One region of the Streptomyces sp. AM6-12 genome, then DNA from elsewhere that is predicted to be linked to it. Evidence: riboswitches for the same ligand, from Rfam matches in the RefSeq annotation. Region 1 holds a riboswitch; the other holds the start of a gene.
What was found. A riboswitch is a leader RNA that binds a small molecule or an ion and turns the genes downstream of it on or off. The one in region 1 is predicted to bind cobalamin.
Positions count from the first base shown of each region.

Region 2: it holds a riboswitch for cobalamin, as region 1 does, so the genes downstream of both, ACE4Q9_RS06265 (DUF4430 domain-containing protein) here and ACE4Q9_RS11260 (ribonucleoside-diphosphate reductase subunit alpha) in region 1, are expected to answer to the same signal.

Region 1 is NZ_JBIQWN010000001.1:2,533,492-2,540,919, forward strand. It holds gene mctP (monocarboxylate uptake permease MctP) at 1-765, shown strand, start outside; gene ACE4Q9_RS11255 (GNAT family N-acetyltransferase) at 860-1,366, shown strand; cobalamin riboswitch at 1,410-1,545, shown strand; gene ACE4Q9_RS11260 (ribonucleoside-diphosphate reductase subunit alpha) at 1,669-4,026, shown strand; gene ACE4Q9_RS11265 (ribonucleotide-diphosphate reductase subunit beta) at 4,083-5,093, shown strand; gene ACE4Q9_RS11270 (hypothetical protein) at 5,006-5,248, opposite strand; gene ACE4Q9_RS11275 (GlxA family transcriptional regulator) at 5,341-6,303, shown strand; gene ACE4Q9_RS11280 (cytochrome P450) at 6,337-7,428, opposite strand, start outside.
Region 2 is NZ_JBIQWN010000001.1:1,388,022-1,395,449, forward strand. It holds gene ACE4Q9_RS06255 (hypothetical protein) at 1-1,405, shown strand, start outside; gene ACE4Q9_RS06260 (cobalamin-binding protein) at 1,446-2,366, shown strand; gene ACE4Q9_RS06265 (DUF4430 domain-containing protein) at 2,380-2,868, opposite strand; cobalamin riboswitch at 3,031-3,175, opposite strand; gene ACE4Q9_RS06270 ((2Fe-2S) ferredoxin domain-containing protein) at 3,292-3,651, opposite strand; cobalamin riboswitch at 3,749-3,872, opposite strand; gene ACE4Q9_RS06275 (IS1380 family transposase) at 4,214-5,590, shown strand; gene ACE4Q9_RS06280 (hypothetical protein) at 5,883-6,905, opposite strand; gene ACE4Q9_RS06285 (IS110 family transposase) at 7,324-7,428, opposite strand, start outside.

The DNA.
Region 1 (7,428 bases):
CGCCGCAACACCACGATCCTGCCGCTGTACTCCCTGATGCTCGGCCTGCTGGCGCTGCTGGGCTTCATGGCGATCGCGGCCGGGGTGAAGGTCAGCAACGGTCAGCTGGCGATCCCGCAGCTGTTCGAGGACATGTTCCCGGACTGGTTCGCCGGCGTGGCGTTCGCGGCGATCGGCATCGGCGCGCTGGTGCCGGCGGCGATCATGTCGATCGCGGCGGCGAACCTGTTCACCCGCAACATCTACAAGGACTTCATCAAGCCGGACGCCACGCCGAAGCAGGAGGCGCAGGTCTCCAAGTTCGTGTCGCTGCTGGTGAAGGTCGGCGCGCTGGTCTTCGTGCTCGGCATGGACAAGACGGTCGCCATCAACTTCCAGCTGCTCGGCGGCATCTGGATCCTCCAGACCTTCCCGGCCCTGGTCGGCGGCCTGTTCACGCGCTGGTTCCACCGCTGGGCGCTGCTCGCGGGGTGGGCGGTCGGCATGGTCTACGGCACCCTCGCCGCGTACGGTGTCGCCTCGCCGACCCAGAAGCACTTCGGCGGCTCCGCCGACGACATTCCGGGCATCGGCCAGATCGGCTACATCGGCATGACGGCGTTCGTGCTCAACGTCCTCGTCACGGTCGTGCTGACCGTCGTCCTGAAGGCCGTGAAGGCCCCCGAGGGCGTCGACGAGACCCGTCCCGAGGACTACACGGCGGACGCGGGCGATCCGGGCGTCCAGGTGGAGCTGCCGCCGGCCACGGCGGGAAGCGCCCACTAGAGCCCACGAGAGTCCGCGCCCGAAAAGCGCGCACCGTGGCGGGTCGCCGGAAAGCACGTGCTCCGGCGGCCCGTCGTCGTACACACTCCTCGCCATGACCCTTCGCATCCGACCCGTTCTCCCGTCCGAGTACGACGCGCTCGGCGAGATCACCGCGCAGGCCTATCTCCAGGACGGCCTCCTGGACTTCGGTGAGAGCGACCCGTACCTCGACCAGCTCAGGGACGTGGCCAAGAGGGCGTCGGCGGCCGAGGTGCTGGTGGCCACCGACGACGAGGTCCTTCTCGGCGGTGTCACCTTCGTCCCCGCCCCCGGCCCCATGGCCGACATCGCCCGCCCCGGCGAGGCCGAGATCCGCATGCTGGCGGTGGACAAGGCGGCCCGCGGCCGGGGGGCCGGCGAGGCGCTGGTGCGGGCCTGTGCCGAGCGGGCGCGCGCCGTGGCAGGCTGCCGCGCGATCGTGCTCTCCACGCAACGGGCCATGTGCGGCGCCCACCGCATCTACGAACGGCTGGGCTTCATACGCACGCCCGAGCGGGACTGGCAGCCCCTCCCGGAGCTGGCGGACCTCACTCTGCTCACCTACCAGTTGACGCTCTGAGATCGGCGACGACACAACATCTGGGGGTGGCACGACGACCCGGCACTAGATGTATGCTCATGGTCGCTGTCGTCGCAGGGGAATCCGGTGCGAATCCGGAACTGTCCCGCAACGGTGTACTTGTGCGCATCCGCGCACAGGAGTCAGTCCGAGGACCTGCCGGCAGCGCACCCGGCCCACCGGTCCGGGTGCTCTGAGACGTCCGGGCCTCGTGGAGTGGGCCGGTGGACGCGACGCCGTGTGCGCTCGTGGCTGCCCCCTGCCCTCCGCCAGGCCCCGTGCCGAGCGAGGGAGAGCCCCACGTGACCATCGCGCCAGCCGAACCGGCTTCAGCCCAGGGCCTGGAGAACGACGGTCCCGGTGCCGCACTGCTGCGGACCCTGACCGAGCTGACCGGGGACCTCCCCGACGCCGATCCCGGCCGGGTCGCGGCCGCCGCGCTGCGCGGCCGCTCGGCCCACGCCGACGAGGCGGAGCTGCGCGAACTCGCGACCGAGGCCGCGGCCGGCCTGATCTCCGAGGACCCCGCGTACTCGCGGCTCGCCGCCCGGCTGCTGACCCTCTCCATCCGCGCCGAGGCCGCCTCGCAGGGCGTGACGTCGTTCACCGAGTCGGTTGCCGTCGGGCACCGCGAGGGGCTCATCGCCGACCGGACCGCCGAGTTCGTGTGCCTGCACGCCGCCCGGCTGGACCAGCTCGTCGACCGGGCCGCCGACGACCGCTTCGGCTACTTCGGCCTGCGCACCCTGCACAGCCGCTACCTGCTGCGCCACCCGATCACCCGCCAGGTGATCGAGACCCCCCAGCACTTCATGCTCCGCGTCGCCGCCGGCCTCGCCGAGGACGACTCGGCGCGCTCCGTGGACGAAGTGGCCGCGCTCTACCGGCTGATGAGCCGGCTCGACTACCTGCCCTCCTCCCCCACGCTGTTCAACTCCGGCACCCGGCACCCCCAGATGTCGTCCTGCTACCTGCTCGACTCCCCGCTGGACGAGCTGGACTCCATCTACGACCGCTACCACCAGGTCGCCCGGCTCTCCAAGCACGCGGGCGGCATCGGTCTGTCGTACTCCCGCATCCGCGCCCGCGGTTCGCTGATCCGCGGCACCAACGGGCACTCCAACGGCATCGTGCCGTTCCTGAAGACCCTGGACGCCTCGGTGGCCGCGGTGAACCAGGGCGGCCGGCGCAAGGGCGCGGCGGCGGTGTACCTGGAGACCTGGCACTCCGACATCGAGGAGTTCCTGGAGCTGCGGGACAACACCGGTGAGGACGCCCGCCGTACGCACAACCTGAACCTGGCGCACTGGGTGCCGGACGAGTTCATGCGCCGGGTCAACGCCGACGAGCAGTGGTCGCTGTTCTCCCCGGCGGACGTGCCCGAGCTGGTGGACCTGTACGGCGCGGAGTTCGACGCCGCCTACCGCGCGGCGGAGCGCAAGGGCCTGGCGAGCAAGACCATGCCGGCCCGTGAGCTGTACGGCCGCATGATGCGCACCCTCGCGCAGACCGGCCAGGGCTGGATGACGTTCAAGGACGCCGCCAACCGCACCGCCAACCAGACCGCCGAGCCGGGCCAGGTCATCCACTCCTCCAACCTCTGCACGGAGATCCTGGAGGTCACCAACGACGGCGAGACGGCGGTCTGCAACCTGGGCTCCGTCAACCTCGGCGCGTTCGTGGCCGACGGGGACATCGACTGGGAGCGGCTCGACGAGACCGTCCGCACGGCCGTCACCTTCCTCGATCGCGTGGTGGACATCAACTTCTACCCGACCGAGCAGGCGGGCCGCTCCAACGCCAAATGGCGCCCGGTGGGCCTCGGCGCGATGGGCCTCCAGGACGTCTTCTTCAAGCTGCGGCTGCCCTTCGACTCACCCGAGGCGAAGGCGCTGTCCACCCGGATCGCCGAGCGGATCATGCTCGCCGCGTACGAGGCGTCCGCCGACCTCGCCGAGCGCAGCGGCCCGCTGCCGGCCTGGGAGCAGACCCGTACCGCGCGCGGTGTGCTGCACCCCGACCACTACGGCGTCCAGGAGACCTGGCCCGAGCGCTGGGCGGCGCTGCGGACCCGGATCGCGCGGGTGGGCCTGCGCAACTCGCTGCTGCTGGCGATCGCGCCGACGGCCACCATCGCCTCCATCGCGGGCGTCTACGAGTGCATCGAGCCGCAGGTGTCCAACCTGTTCAAGCGCGAGACGCTGTCCGGTGAGTTCCTCCAGGTCAACTCGTACCTGGTGCAGGACCTGAAGGAGCTGGGCGTCTGGGACGCGCGCACCCGCGAGGCGCTGCGCGAGTCCAACGGCTCGGTGCAGGGCTTCGCGTGGATCCCCGAGGAGGTGCGGGCGCTGTACCGCACGGCGTGGGAGATCCCGCAGCGCGGTCTGATCGACATGGCGGCGGCGCGCACCCCGTTCCTCGACCAGGCGCAGTCCCTGAACCTGTTCATGGAGACGCCGACGATCGGCAAGCTCTCCTCGATGTACGCGTACGCCTGGAAGTCCGGGCTGAAGACGACGTACTACCTGCGCTCGCGCCCGGCGACCCGGATCGCCCGCGCCGCCCGGGCGCAGCAGGCCATCCCCGTCCAGCAGGCCGCCGACCCCGACGCCGTGGCCTGCTCCCTGGAAAACCCCGAGTCCTGCGAGGCCTGCCAGTAATTCCCGCCCGCCACCCGACCACCACCCCTGGAGGACGGCGCTTCGCGCCGAAAGCAATGACCCGAAACCAAAATCTCCTCGACCCGGGCTTCGAGCTGACCCTGCGTCCCATGCGCTACCCGGACTTCTACGAGCGCTACCGGGACGCCATCAAGAACACCTGGACCGTGGAGGAGGTCGACCTCCACTCGGACGTCGCCGACCTCGCGAAGCTCAGCCCGGCCGAGCAGCACCTGATCGGCCGCCTGGTCGCGTTCTTCGCGACGGGTGACTCGATCGTCGCCAACAACCTGGTGCTGACGCTGTACAAGCACATCAACTCCCCCGAGGCGCGGCTGTACCTGAGCCGTCAGCTGTTCGAGGAGGCGGTGCACGTCCAGTTCTATCTGACGCTGCTGGACACCTATCTGCCCGATCCGGAGGACCGCGCGGCGGCGTTCGCGGCGGTCGAGAACATCCCCTCGATCCGCGAGAAGGCCGAGTTCTGCTTCAAGTGGATCGACTCGGTGGACACGATCGACCGGCTGGAGACGCAGTCGGACCGCCGGCGCTTCCTGCTGAACCTGATCTGCTTCGCCGCGTGCATCGAGGGCCTGTTCTTCTACGGCGCCTTCGCGTACGTCTACTGGTTCCGCAGCCGGGGTCTGCTGCACGGCCTGGCCACCGGCACCAACTGGGTGTTCCGCGACGAGACGATGCACATGTCCTTCGCCTTCGACGTGGTCGACACCGTGCGCAAGGAGGAGCCGGAGCTGTTCGACGAGCAGCTCCAGCAGGAGGTCACCGACATGCTGCGGGAGGCCGTCGAGGCCGAGCTGCAGTTCGCGCGCGACCTGTGCGGTGACGGCCTTCCGGGCATGAACACGGACTCCATGCGGCAGTACCTGGAGTGCGTGGCCGACCAGCGCCTGACCCGGCTGGGCTTCGCGCCGGTCTACGGCTCGGAGAACCCCTTCTCCTTCATGGAGCTCCAGGGGGTTCAGGAGCTGACCAACTTCTTCGAGCGCCGCCCGTCGGCGTACCAGGTGGCGGTGGAGGGCACCGTCGACCTGGACGAGGACTTCTGAGCCTCCTCGTCTCCGCGGGCCTCCTGGGCCTTCCTGATCTGCCGGTCGATGCGCCGCTCGCGCACGATGCCGAGCACCGAGGGAAGGACCAGGAGGACGAGGATCCCGAGGGTCGCGGTCATACCGATCAGGCCTTGGATCTGGTTTCCGGTCATGCCACTACTGTCCTGCCGGACACTGCTGACCGGGAGTGGCAGGACTGCCGAGCACCCTCGAATTACTGCCAGCTCTGCGGCACACTGGGGGCATGCTCAAGAACGTGGCCGCCGTGCTGCTGAACGGAGTGCACCCCTTCGAGCTGGGCGTCGTCTGCGAGGTGTTCGGTATCGACCGCAGCGACGAGGGACTGCCGGTGTACGACTTCGCCGTGGTCTCGGCCGAGGGGCCCGACCTCGGCACCCACTGCGGGTTCACCGTGTCCACACCGCACGGCCTGGAACGGCTGGAAGAGGCCGATCTGATCGCCGTACCGGCCGGTGAGAGCTATGTGGACCGGGAGTACCCGCCGGAGCTGCTGGCGGCGCTGCGGCGGGCCGTCGGGCGGGGCAGCCGGGTGCTCAGCGTCTGCTCCGGGGTGTTCGTGCTGGCCGCCGCGGGGCTGCTGGACGGGCGCCGGTGCGCGGTGCACTGGCACCATGCCGAGCAGCTGGCCCGGCGCTATCCCCGGCTCGCCGTCGAGCCGGACGTCCTCTATGTGGACGAGGACCCGGTGATCACCTCCGCCGGCACCGCGGCCGGCATCGACGCCTGTCTGCATCTGGTGCGCAAGGAGCAGGGGCCCGAGGTCGCCAACAAGATCGCCCGCCGGATGGTGGTGCCCCCGCACCGGGACGGCGGCCAGGCCCAGTTCATCGAGCGGCCGCTGCCCAAGGCACCCTGCGACACCGTCGGCGAGGTGCTGGTGTGGATGGAGGAGCACCTCGACCTGGAGGTGACCGTCGAACAGCTCGCCGCCCGCGCCCATATGGCACCGCGCACCTTCGCCCGCCGCTTCCAGCAGGAGACGGGGACCACGCCGTACCGCTGGATCCTGCGCCAACGGGTGCTGCGCGCCCAGGAGTTGCTGGAGGGCACGGACGAGACGGTGGACGCGATCGCCGCCCGCACCGGGTTCGGTACGGCGGCCGCGCTGCGCCACCAGTTCGTGCGGGCGCTCGGCACCACGCCGAACGCCTACCGGCGCGCGTTCCGGGGCCCGCAGGCCGCCTGAACACACGCCGGTAGCGGCAGCACTCCCGGCGTCTCACCAGGGCAGCGGGCGCAGCCGCAGGTTGTCCGGGCGCAGCGTGATGCCCACCCGGACCCTGTCGTCGTTGCCGTCGGCGGGTTCGAAGCGGTACTTCGCCGTGATCGCCGCGGTGATCAGGCTCAGCTGGGCCATGGAGAAGTGGTCGCTGGGGCACTTGCGGTTGCCGACGCTGAAGGGGCTCATGGCGTACTTCGGCACCTCCTTGGCCCGCTCCGGAAGCCAGCGATCCGGGTCGAAGTCGAGGTGGCGGTCGTAGGAGCGGGCGTCACGCTGAATGGCGTACGGGCTGTAGATGATGTCCGCCCCGGCCGGAATGCGATATTCCCCGAGCACGGTGTCGGCGGTCGCCCGGCGGGTCAGAATCCATACGGCGGGGCGCAGCCGGATGGCCTCCAGGATCACATTGTTGGTGTGCCTGAGGGAGCGGACGTGCTCGAATCCGACGGGCTGGCCGCCGGTCACGGATTCGACCTCGGCGCGCACCTTCTCGGCGTGCTCCGGGTGCTGTGCGAGCGCCTGGAGCAACCACATGATCGTGGACGCGATCGTTTCGGCGCCGGGGGTGATTATCGCGACGACCTGGTCGTGGATCTCCTGTTCCCCGATGGCCTCACCATTGTCGTCCTTCGCCTCCAGCAATGCCGTCAGCAAATCGTCCGGCTTTTGACCAGATGCCCTCCGCTCGGCGACGATCTCGTCCACGAGCAGATGCAAATCGGCCAGTGCGCGGTTGAATTCGCGGTTGGCCGGAAACGGCAGCTTGTACAGGGGGCCCAGCGGCACCACCATCCTGCGGTACATACCGCGGAAGACGGTGGCGAGGTCGGTGCTCAGCCGCTCGGCGCGCTCGTCCATGAAGTCGCCGCGCAGCAGGCAGCGGGCGGCCATCCGCACGGCGACCCGGAAGGACTCCGAGGTGCAGTCGATGGGCTCGCCGGGGCGCCAGCGCTCGGTCAGCGCGTGCGCCTCCTCCTCCATGACCGGGCCGTAGTTGGGTATGGCGTCCATCCGGAACGCGGGCTGGATGGTGCGGCGCTGACGGCGGTGGCGGGGGCCGTTGGCGGTGGCCACGCCCTCCTTGCCGAG
Region 2 (7,428 bases), 1.1 Mb from region 1:
TTCGCTGTCCCACCGCCGTACCGCCCTCACCGCTGCCGCCGCACTCGGCGCCTTCGTCCTCACCACACTGCCCGCGTCGGCGACCTCCACGCCGGCGCAGATCGCCACGTCGAAGACGAACGGTGTCGCCTACCTCAAGTCGCTTCAGGCGGCGGACGGTTCGTACGCCGGCTCCGGACTGTCCAACGAGTGGGCGTTCAGCGCGCTCGCCTCGGCCGGGACCGCCGCGGTGGACGTGACGCCCGGCGGTGACACGAGCAAGAACGCGAGAACCGTCTACCGCAACCTGCTGTCCACCTCGGGCTGGCCGTCGTCGTCCCCCGTCGTCACCGACTACGAGCGCGCCACGCTGAACGCCTACGCCGCAGGCATCGACCCGGCCCGGGTCTCCGCCTCCCGCAACCTGATCGCCGACATCTACGGCTACTGGCAGACCTCCGAGCCGGGCTACATCGGCCCGTCCGCCAACTTCAACGGCACCGTCTTCGCAGCCCTCGCCCTGAACGGCGCCAAGACCCAGGCCGGGCAGGCCCGCATCCCGCAGGCGCTGCGCGACGCCGTCGTCACCCGCCTGCGGGCCAACCAGCACAACGACGGCGGCTGGAACTACAGCAAGGCCGAGGGCAATCCCAGCCAGCTCTCCGCCGCGAGCGACATCGACATGACCGGAGCCGCGATGGCCGCGCTGTGCGTGTCGGGCGTGCCGAACACCGACACCGACATCGTGCAGGCCAAGGCGTTCCTCAAGAGCAAGCTCGTGCCGAACAGCGGCGCCTTCAACGCCATGTTCGGCGTCAACACCGATTCCAACGGATGGGCGGTATCCGGCCTCAACGCCTGCGGCATCGACCCGCAGACCGGTGACTTCCGCACCTCCATGGGCAAGACACCGGTGGACTTCCTGATCGCGCAGCAGTTCAACCCGGGCGGCGGATTCAAGTACCTGCCCTCCGACACCTCCCCGACGGCGTACTCCTCGATCGACGGACTGCGGGCGGTGGCTGGCGGCGGCTTCACGGCCACGCCGCCGGTACCCACCACGCCGGGTGCGCCGCAGTGGGTCGGCCAGTCCTCCCTCACCTCCGGTACGGCGACGAAGCTGGCGCTCACCGTGGACGACGGCGCGGGCAACCTGAAGGTGTGCTCCGTCGCCCTTACCCCGACCGGCTCGACGACCACACTGGGCGCCGTCCTCGACGCGGCCACGAGCGGCGCGACGCCGTCCGGCTGCGTCACGAGTGTGGCCCCGTCCTCCGGCACCGGCACCATCACGGCTGTCAACGGCAAGGCCAACAGCGGATCCAACACGTGGAAGGTCAGCATCGACGGCTCGTCGTTCACCTCCGCCACGCGGGGCGCGGTCGTCGGCGTCGGTGACACGATCGCCGTGCGCTGGGGCGCCTGACGGCAGCCCTGTCGGACGCGGCGGGACCTAGAGTCGGGGTATGCGCATCGTCTCCCTGCTGCCCGCCGCGACCGACATCGTCGCCGAGCTCGGACTGTCGGACCAGCTGGTCGGCCGCACCCACGAGTGCGACTGGCCACCGCGCGAGGTGGCATCCGTACCCGTGGTGACCGGCGCGGACCTCGACCAGGACGCGCTGTCCAGCAGGGAGATCTCCGACGCCGTCGGCGGGTCGGCGCACTCGGGCTCGTCGCTGTACACGCTCGACACCGAGGCGCTGGCTGCCCTGCGTCCCGACGTGATCCTCACCCAGGACTTGTGCGACGTGTGCGCAGTCTCGTACGAGAAGGTCAGCCGCACGGTACGACTGCTCGACGCCGACACCCGTGTCCTCAGCCTGGAGCCCCGCACCCTCGACGACGTCCTGGACTGCCTGGTCACGGTGGGCGAGCTGCTCGGCGTACGGGACCACGCCGAGCGCAAGCGAGCGGCGCTGCTGGCCCGGCTGGACCGGGTCCGTGAGGCGATCGCGCGACGTGCCCGGCCACGGGTGGTGGCGATCGAGTGGCTCGACCCGCTGTGGCCGGCCGGGCACTGGGTGCCCGAGCAGATCACGGCCGCCGGCGGCGAACCTCTCCTCGCCGCGCCGGGCGAGCACACCAAGCCGATGACCTGGGAGGCGGTACGCGCCGCACAGCCGGACGTGGTCATGGTCCTGCCGTGCGGCTTCCCGCCCGAACGCACCCTGCGTGAAGCCGCATTGCTCACCGGACTGCCAGGCTGGTCGGACCTGCCCGCCGTCCGGTCCGACCGTGTGTGGGTGCTGGACGGACCGTCCTACTTCAACCGCCCGGGGCCACGAGTGGTGCGCGGTGCGGAGGTGATCGCCCACCTCCTGCACGGCGTGCGGACCGGAGAGCCGGTCACACCGGTCGAGGCACGTCCGTTCCCCAGCCGGTGACGACGAGGAGGGATCAGAACGCCGTCCAGGTGAACGCCACCTTGTCACCGGCGTTCAGCTTGAACTGGCAGCCGCCCACCGGGGTGGACGTGCCGTTGACCGAGATGTTCCAGTAGGCGCTCCCACCACCGCTAACGTTCTTGATGGTGTCGACCGAGTAGTCGTCGAACGATGTGTACCAGGTGCCGTCCCAGGTGAAGTGCCGCTTGCTCGCGGCATCGTCGAGGGCCGCCGTCGGCGTCGGCACGGCGGACGGGTTGGCGCCGCCGTTGGTGCCGTCGCATCTGTGCGTACCGCCGGTCGCGGTGGTGACCTCGTGACCGCGGGTTCTGATCTTCCCCTTGAACAGCACGCCGTCCGGTCCCTGCACGGTCAGGGTCACCTTGACGGGAGCGTTCGTGCCCGGCGTGCTGTCGGCGTGCGCGACGGCCGGCGCGGAGGCGAGGGCGAGTCCGAGGGCGGTTGCGGCCATCATGGTGCGACGTGCGGATGTACGGTGCAAGGCTCGAGCCTTCCTGATGGGGTGGCCCGCAGCCCATCGCCGTACGAGCGGGCCGGCACCTGGGTTGGCGGGCCCGTCGCCGTGCTGTACGACGACTGGACGCACCAGGCCAGGGTGACCCGAACGAGGCTCTCGGCTCCGCGCTGCAGACCATGACAGTGGGAAGCGATCACGGCACGCGCCGGGTATCCCGACTCGCAGCCTCACGGCCGCACACGGTTGCAGGTCAGCGCCGGTCTCCCACCGGCTTCCCCCAGTCACGCGCCTATGCGGTTGTCGTGCTGACAGCTCGCGCGCACACCGATCACCGTCCTGTGTGCGGTCGAACTGTGCTCATTGTATGGGGATTTGACGAGCCTCAGTCAGACTTCGCGACATCAGGTCTCCGGCGTTACGGGGGCGGAGCCCAACGGCGCGCAAGCCTCAGGAAGTAACAGTGCGGCGTGGAGGGGTGAAGGCATACAGGTCGAGGATGTCCGGCAACGGAGTGACTCCCGGGCCGCCGGCGCGTACCCAGGCGATGATGTCCTCCGTCGCGTCCGTGTCGTTGACGAGCCCCAGCCACACCGGCCGCGCACCGGCGGCACGGCCCACGGCGGACGGCTGTACGACGATGACGTTGGCCTGATCGCACACGTCAAGGCAGTCGGAGATGCGCACCGGCACCTCCGCCCGCAGTCGCGCGGTCTGTGCGGCGTGATCGATTCCGGTCACCTTGGGGCTGCCACAGCAGCAATCGCGGCATACGACCACTCGGCACGGCACCGGACCGTTCGCCTCCATAGGCGCGCCTGACGCCTCTTCCGTCGGCCTCTCGGGCATCACACCACTCCCCTCCCGGGGAGATCCGCCCCGGCGTTGCTGGAGGAGGCGACCGCGTGAGTCTCCTGGCTCCCGGGTCGCCGCTCGCCCCGCCTTCCCACCCGTTCCTGGGGCGGTGGCCTGCCGGAACTCGCTCACCGGTCACAGTGGCGGGACCGCGCCGGATTCACACCGGCTTCCTCGGACCGCCGTCGCCTTATGTCGCCGGTCATCATCCCATCACTGCCGCGACACCGTCACCTGCCCACCGCGCGGAAGGGCTCCCGCGACGGCGTGCCCGCGGGAGCCCTTCGTACGCGCCTGCCGTGACCAGTGACAAGACGATCACGAGCAGGACATCCGGGGGGCTACGTCGTCAGGGCGGCAGCAGGCTGTCGCCGCGCTCCCCGGCGGCCACCTAGCCTCGCGCTTTCACGAGGTGGGCTGTCCGACAGGCGGTCAGGAAAGCAGAAAGTGCCTCTGACCAGCAAGAATGAGGATTGTCGAGGTCCTTGTTCCTGCCGCCGCCGGAGGCACTTCCCAGGTGAAGCACTCTATCGGGTCCTACCCGCGTGTCCGTGTCCAGGACGACGGCCGCCAGGTCGTCTCCCAGGCCGGTTCGGTCCTGCTCGTCGAAACGGTCCGCAAGACCGGTCTTGACCAGGCCATATCCCAGGCTCTGGCTCCCTGGCGGAAGCCGCGGGCCGTCCACGATCCAGGCAAGGCCCTCCTGGACGTCGCTCTGACGGTCGCACTGGGCGGGGACTGCCTCGCGGATGTCGCGATGCTGCGGTGTGAGCCGGCCGTCTTCGGCCCGGTCGCCTCCGACCCGACCATCTCCCGCCTGATCGACACCCTCGCCACCTCCGGCGAGAAAGCCCTGCAGGCCATCCGCTCCGCACGGTCCGAAGTCCGTAGTCGTGCCTGGTCGTTGGCTGGCAAGAACGCCCCGGACGCCCACGGCCAGGTCGTCATCGATCTCGACGGCGTCCTCGTGATCGCCCACTCCGACAAGGAGGACGCGGCCGCGACCTGGAAGAAGACCTACGGCCATCACCCGCTGACGGCTTTCCTCGACCACGGACCGGGCGGAACCGGTGAGCCCGTCGCCGCCCTCCTCAGGCCGGGAAACGCGGGTTCCAACACGGCAGCCGACCACATCACCACCGCCCAACTTGCCCTGGCCCAGCTGCCGAAGCACTACCGGCGAGGGAGGCAGACCCTGATCCGCACCGACTCCGCGGGCGGCACCCACGACTTCGTTTCCTGGCTCGCCCAGCGCGGACGATGGCTGTCCTACTCGGTCGGCATGGTGATCACCGAAGCGATCCACGAACACGTACTGAAGGTCCCCGCCTCAGCCTGGACCCCGGCCGTCGAGACCGACGGTGAGGCCCGTGACGGGGCCTGGGTCGCCGAACTCGCCGGCAAGGTCCTGGACGGCTGGCCGAAGGGCATGCGACTGATCGTCCGAAAGGAACGTCCCCATCCTGGCGCCCAATTGAGGATCACGGACGCGGACGGCATGCGGATCACGTGCTTCGCGACCAACACCCCTGACCGGCCGATCGCCGAGCTCGAACTCCGCCACCGCCTGCGGGCCCGGGCCGAGGACCGGATCCGGGCCGCCCGGGCCACCGGCCTGCGCAACCTGCCCCTCCACACGACAGCCCAGAACAAGGTCTGGCTCGAGATCGTCCAGATCGCCCTCGACCTGCTCGCCTGGATGCCCATGCTCGCACTCACCGGCAAGGCCCGACTCTGGGAACCCCGCCGCCTGCGGTTCCGCCTGATCTCCGCGGCCGCTCAGCTCGTCACCACCGGCCGACGCAGGATTCTCCGCCTCGCCCAACACTGGCCCTGGGCAGGCGAGATCACCGCCGCCCTCGAACGGCTCGCGCTCCTCCCCAGCCCCGGCTGACCAGCAACCTTCCACCGTCCCAACGACGACATCACCCGCCCCGGGCAGTGGAACCCGGCGCTCACCCGACGCGACAGCCGGGCCGCCGGCCTGCCCACCATCAGCTCCGGAAAGCGAAAGGGTCCACCGACTCCGCCGGCGGACCCTCATGCAAGATCGAGGCTAGCGCACGCCACCGCCTGCCAGTTGGCAGTGGCACGCCCTCGAACCGGCCCCGCCTCCGCTGTACTGACGGGACAGACGCCGCCGAGGCAAGGCCAGCAAACAGGCGAGACGACTTACATCGATCGCATCAGAACGGCGCTTCTCTGGCACCCGTGGAAGGCACCGTATCTGGGAGCGGTGCGCCTGCGGGAAGCGGCAGGTTGGTGACGACGAACTGGTTCAGGATGTCATCGCGATCCATGAACATGATCTGGCTCCGCTTCGCCGCGTCCAAAGCGTTGCCCAGCCAGTTGCGGGCAGCCTTGGTGATCTCCCCGCCGGCCACGATGAACGCGTGGTCGACAAGAACGCGCCGGTTGGTCTCGGGGTCGAAGATCTCGTGCGCCAGCATCATCAGGGCCTGGTTGTGGATCTCGGCGATGTTGGCATTGCCCGCCCTGGACCTTCCGGTGGCGTCCAGCTTTCCGCGCTTCACCTGGATGCCGAAGTACAGGAAGTGCTGGGTCGGCAGGGTGTACCGCATCCAGATGTCCTTGCCGTACTCCAGCGCCTTGTCCCGGTGCCCGGCCGCCGTGATCCGGTGAAAACCCAGCTGCCGGAACAGTGGCAGCAGCACTTCCTCAATGAGTGCATCCTCGCTGCACGTGTCCAGAAACGCGGCAAGTGCGGTACGCCGCTGCATCTCGGCAACGCTCAACGGACGATGTGGGTTCTTGGCCAACATCGAGACAGTGTTCGTTCCGATATGGCGCAGGTAGCAGTGCTGGTCCTCCCCGTAGAAGGCTTCGAACCCTTCCCGGGCGAGCGCATTGTTCAGCAAGCGCAGGGCATTGGGCCGGTCGAGACCCTCATTGAGGGCATCCGCCGGATTCATCAGGTGGTCGATCACCTTACAGAAGGACTCCGGTGGGTGCGAAGGCCCCTCGTGCGGCTCTGCCAGCAATTGTTCCAGCACCCCTGCGACCCAGCGGTGCCGCGTCGAACCGTCGTGTTCCCAATCCATGTCGAGTTCGGCGAAAAACTCAGTGATGTAGCTGCTTGAGCGATACGGAAAATATGCAGGCTCGGCATCAGCTTGAGGATCCGCCGCACCGAGGTTCCCGCAAATGAGGTCGCCAAGCATTTCCAGCGTTCGCTTTCTGAACTTCACAACGCCCTCCCCAGAGCCGCTCCCCCAGCCACCGCGTGCGGACTATTGTGCCCTGTCACCGCAGAACGCCCGGCACGTACGACCAAGTCCGGTTTCATCACGGGGTGCAGCACCAGCGATGGCCACGACGTCGCACATCCACCCGCCCGGCTTCCCTGCGGGGCCGCGTGACCTCATGGGTCCCGTCTTGCTGGCTGCGATCGCAAATCCAGCGTCGCCAAGCGCATCACAGGAACACGAACTGCATGAGGAGTCGAGCGCGTCATGCGCGCAAGCACAGTCGAGCTCGAAGACGAAGCCCCACCGGAGTGCTCCCGTGGGGCTTCGTCTCGTGGCTCCGGCCGAGGCCCCGCCGGCATGCTCCCCAGCGCGGCCTTGCCCTATCACCGGCCTGTCACAGGCGCTGTCACAGACGCCCCTATAACAGGGGGACGCCAGGTACCGCTCTGACCAGGTTGAAAACTTCTCGGGCGGCATATCGCTTGAGGCATCGGATGATCTCGCGTCGGGTCTTGCCTTCCTG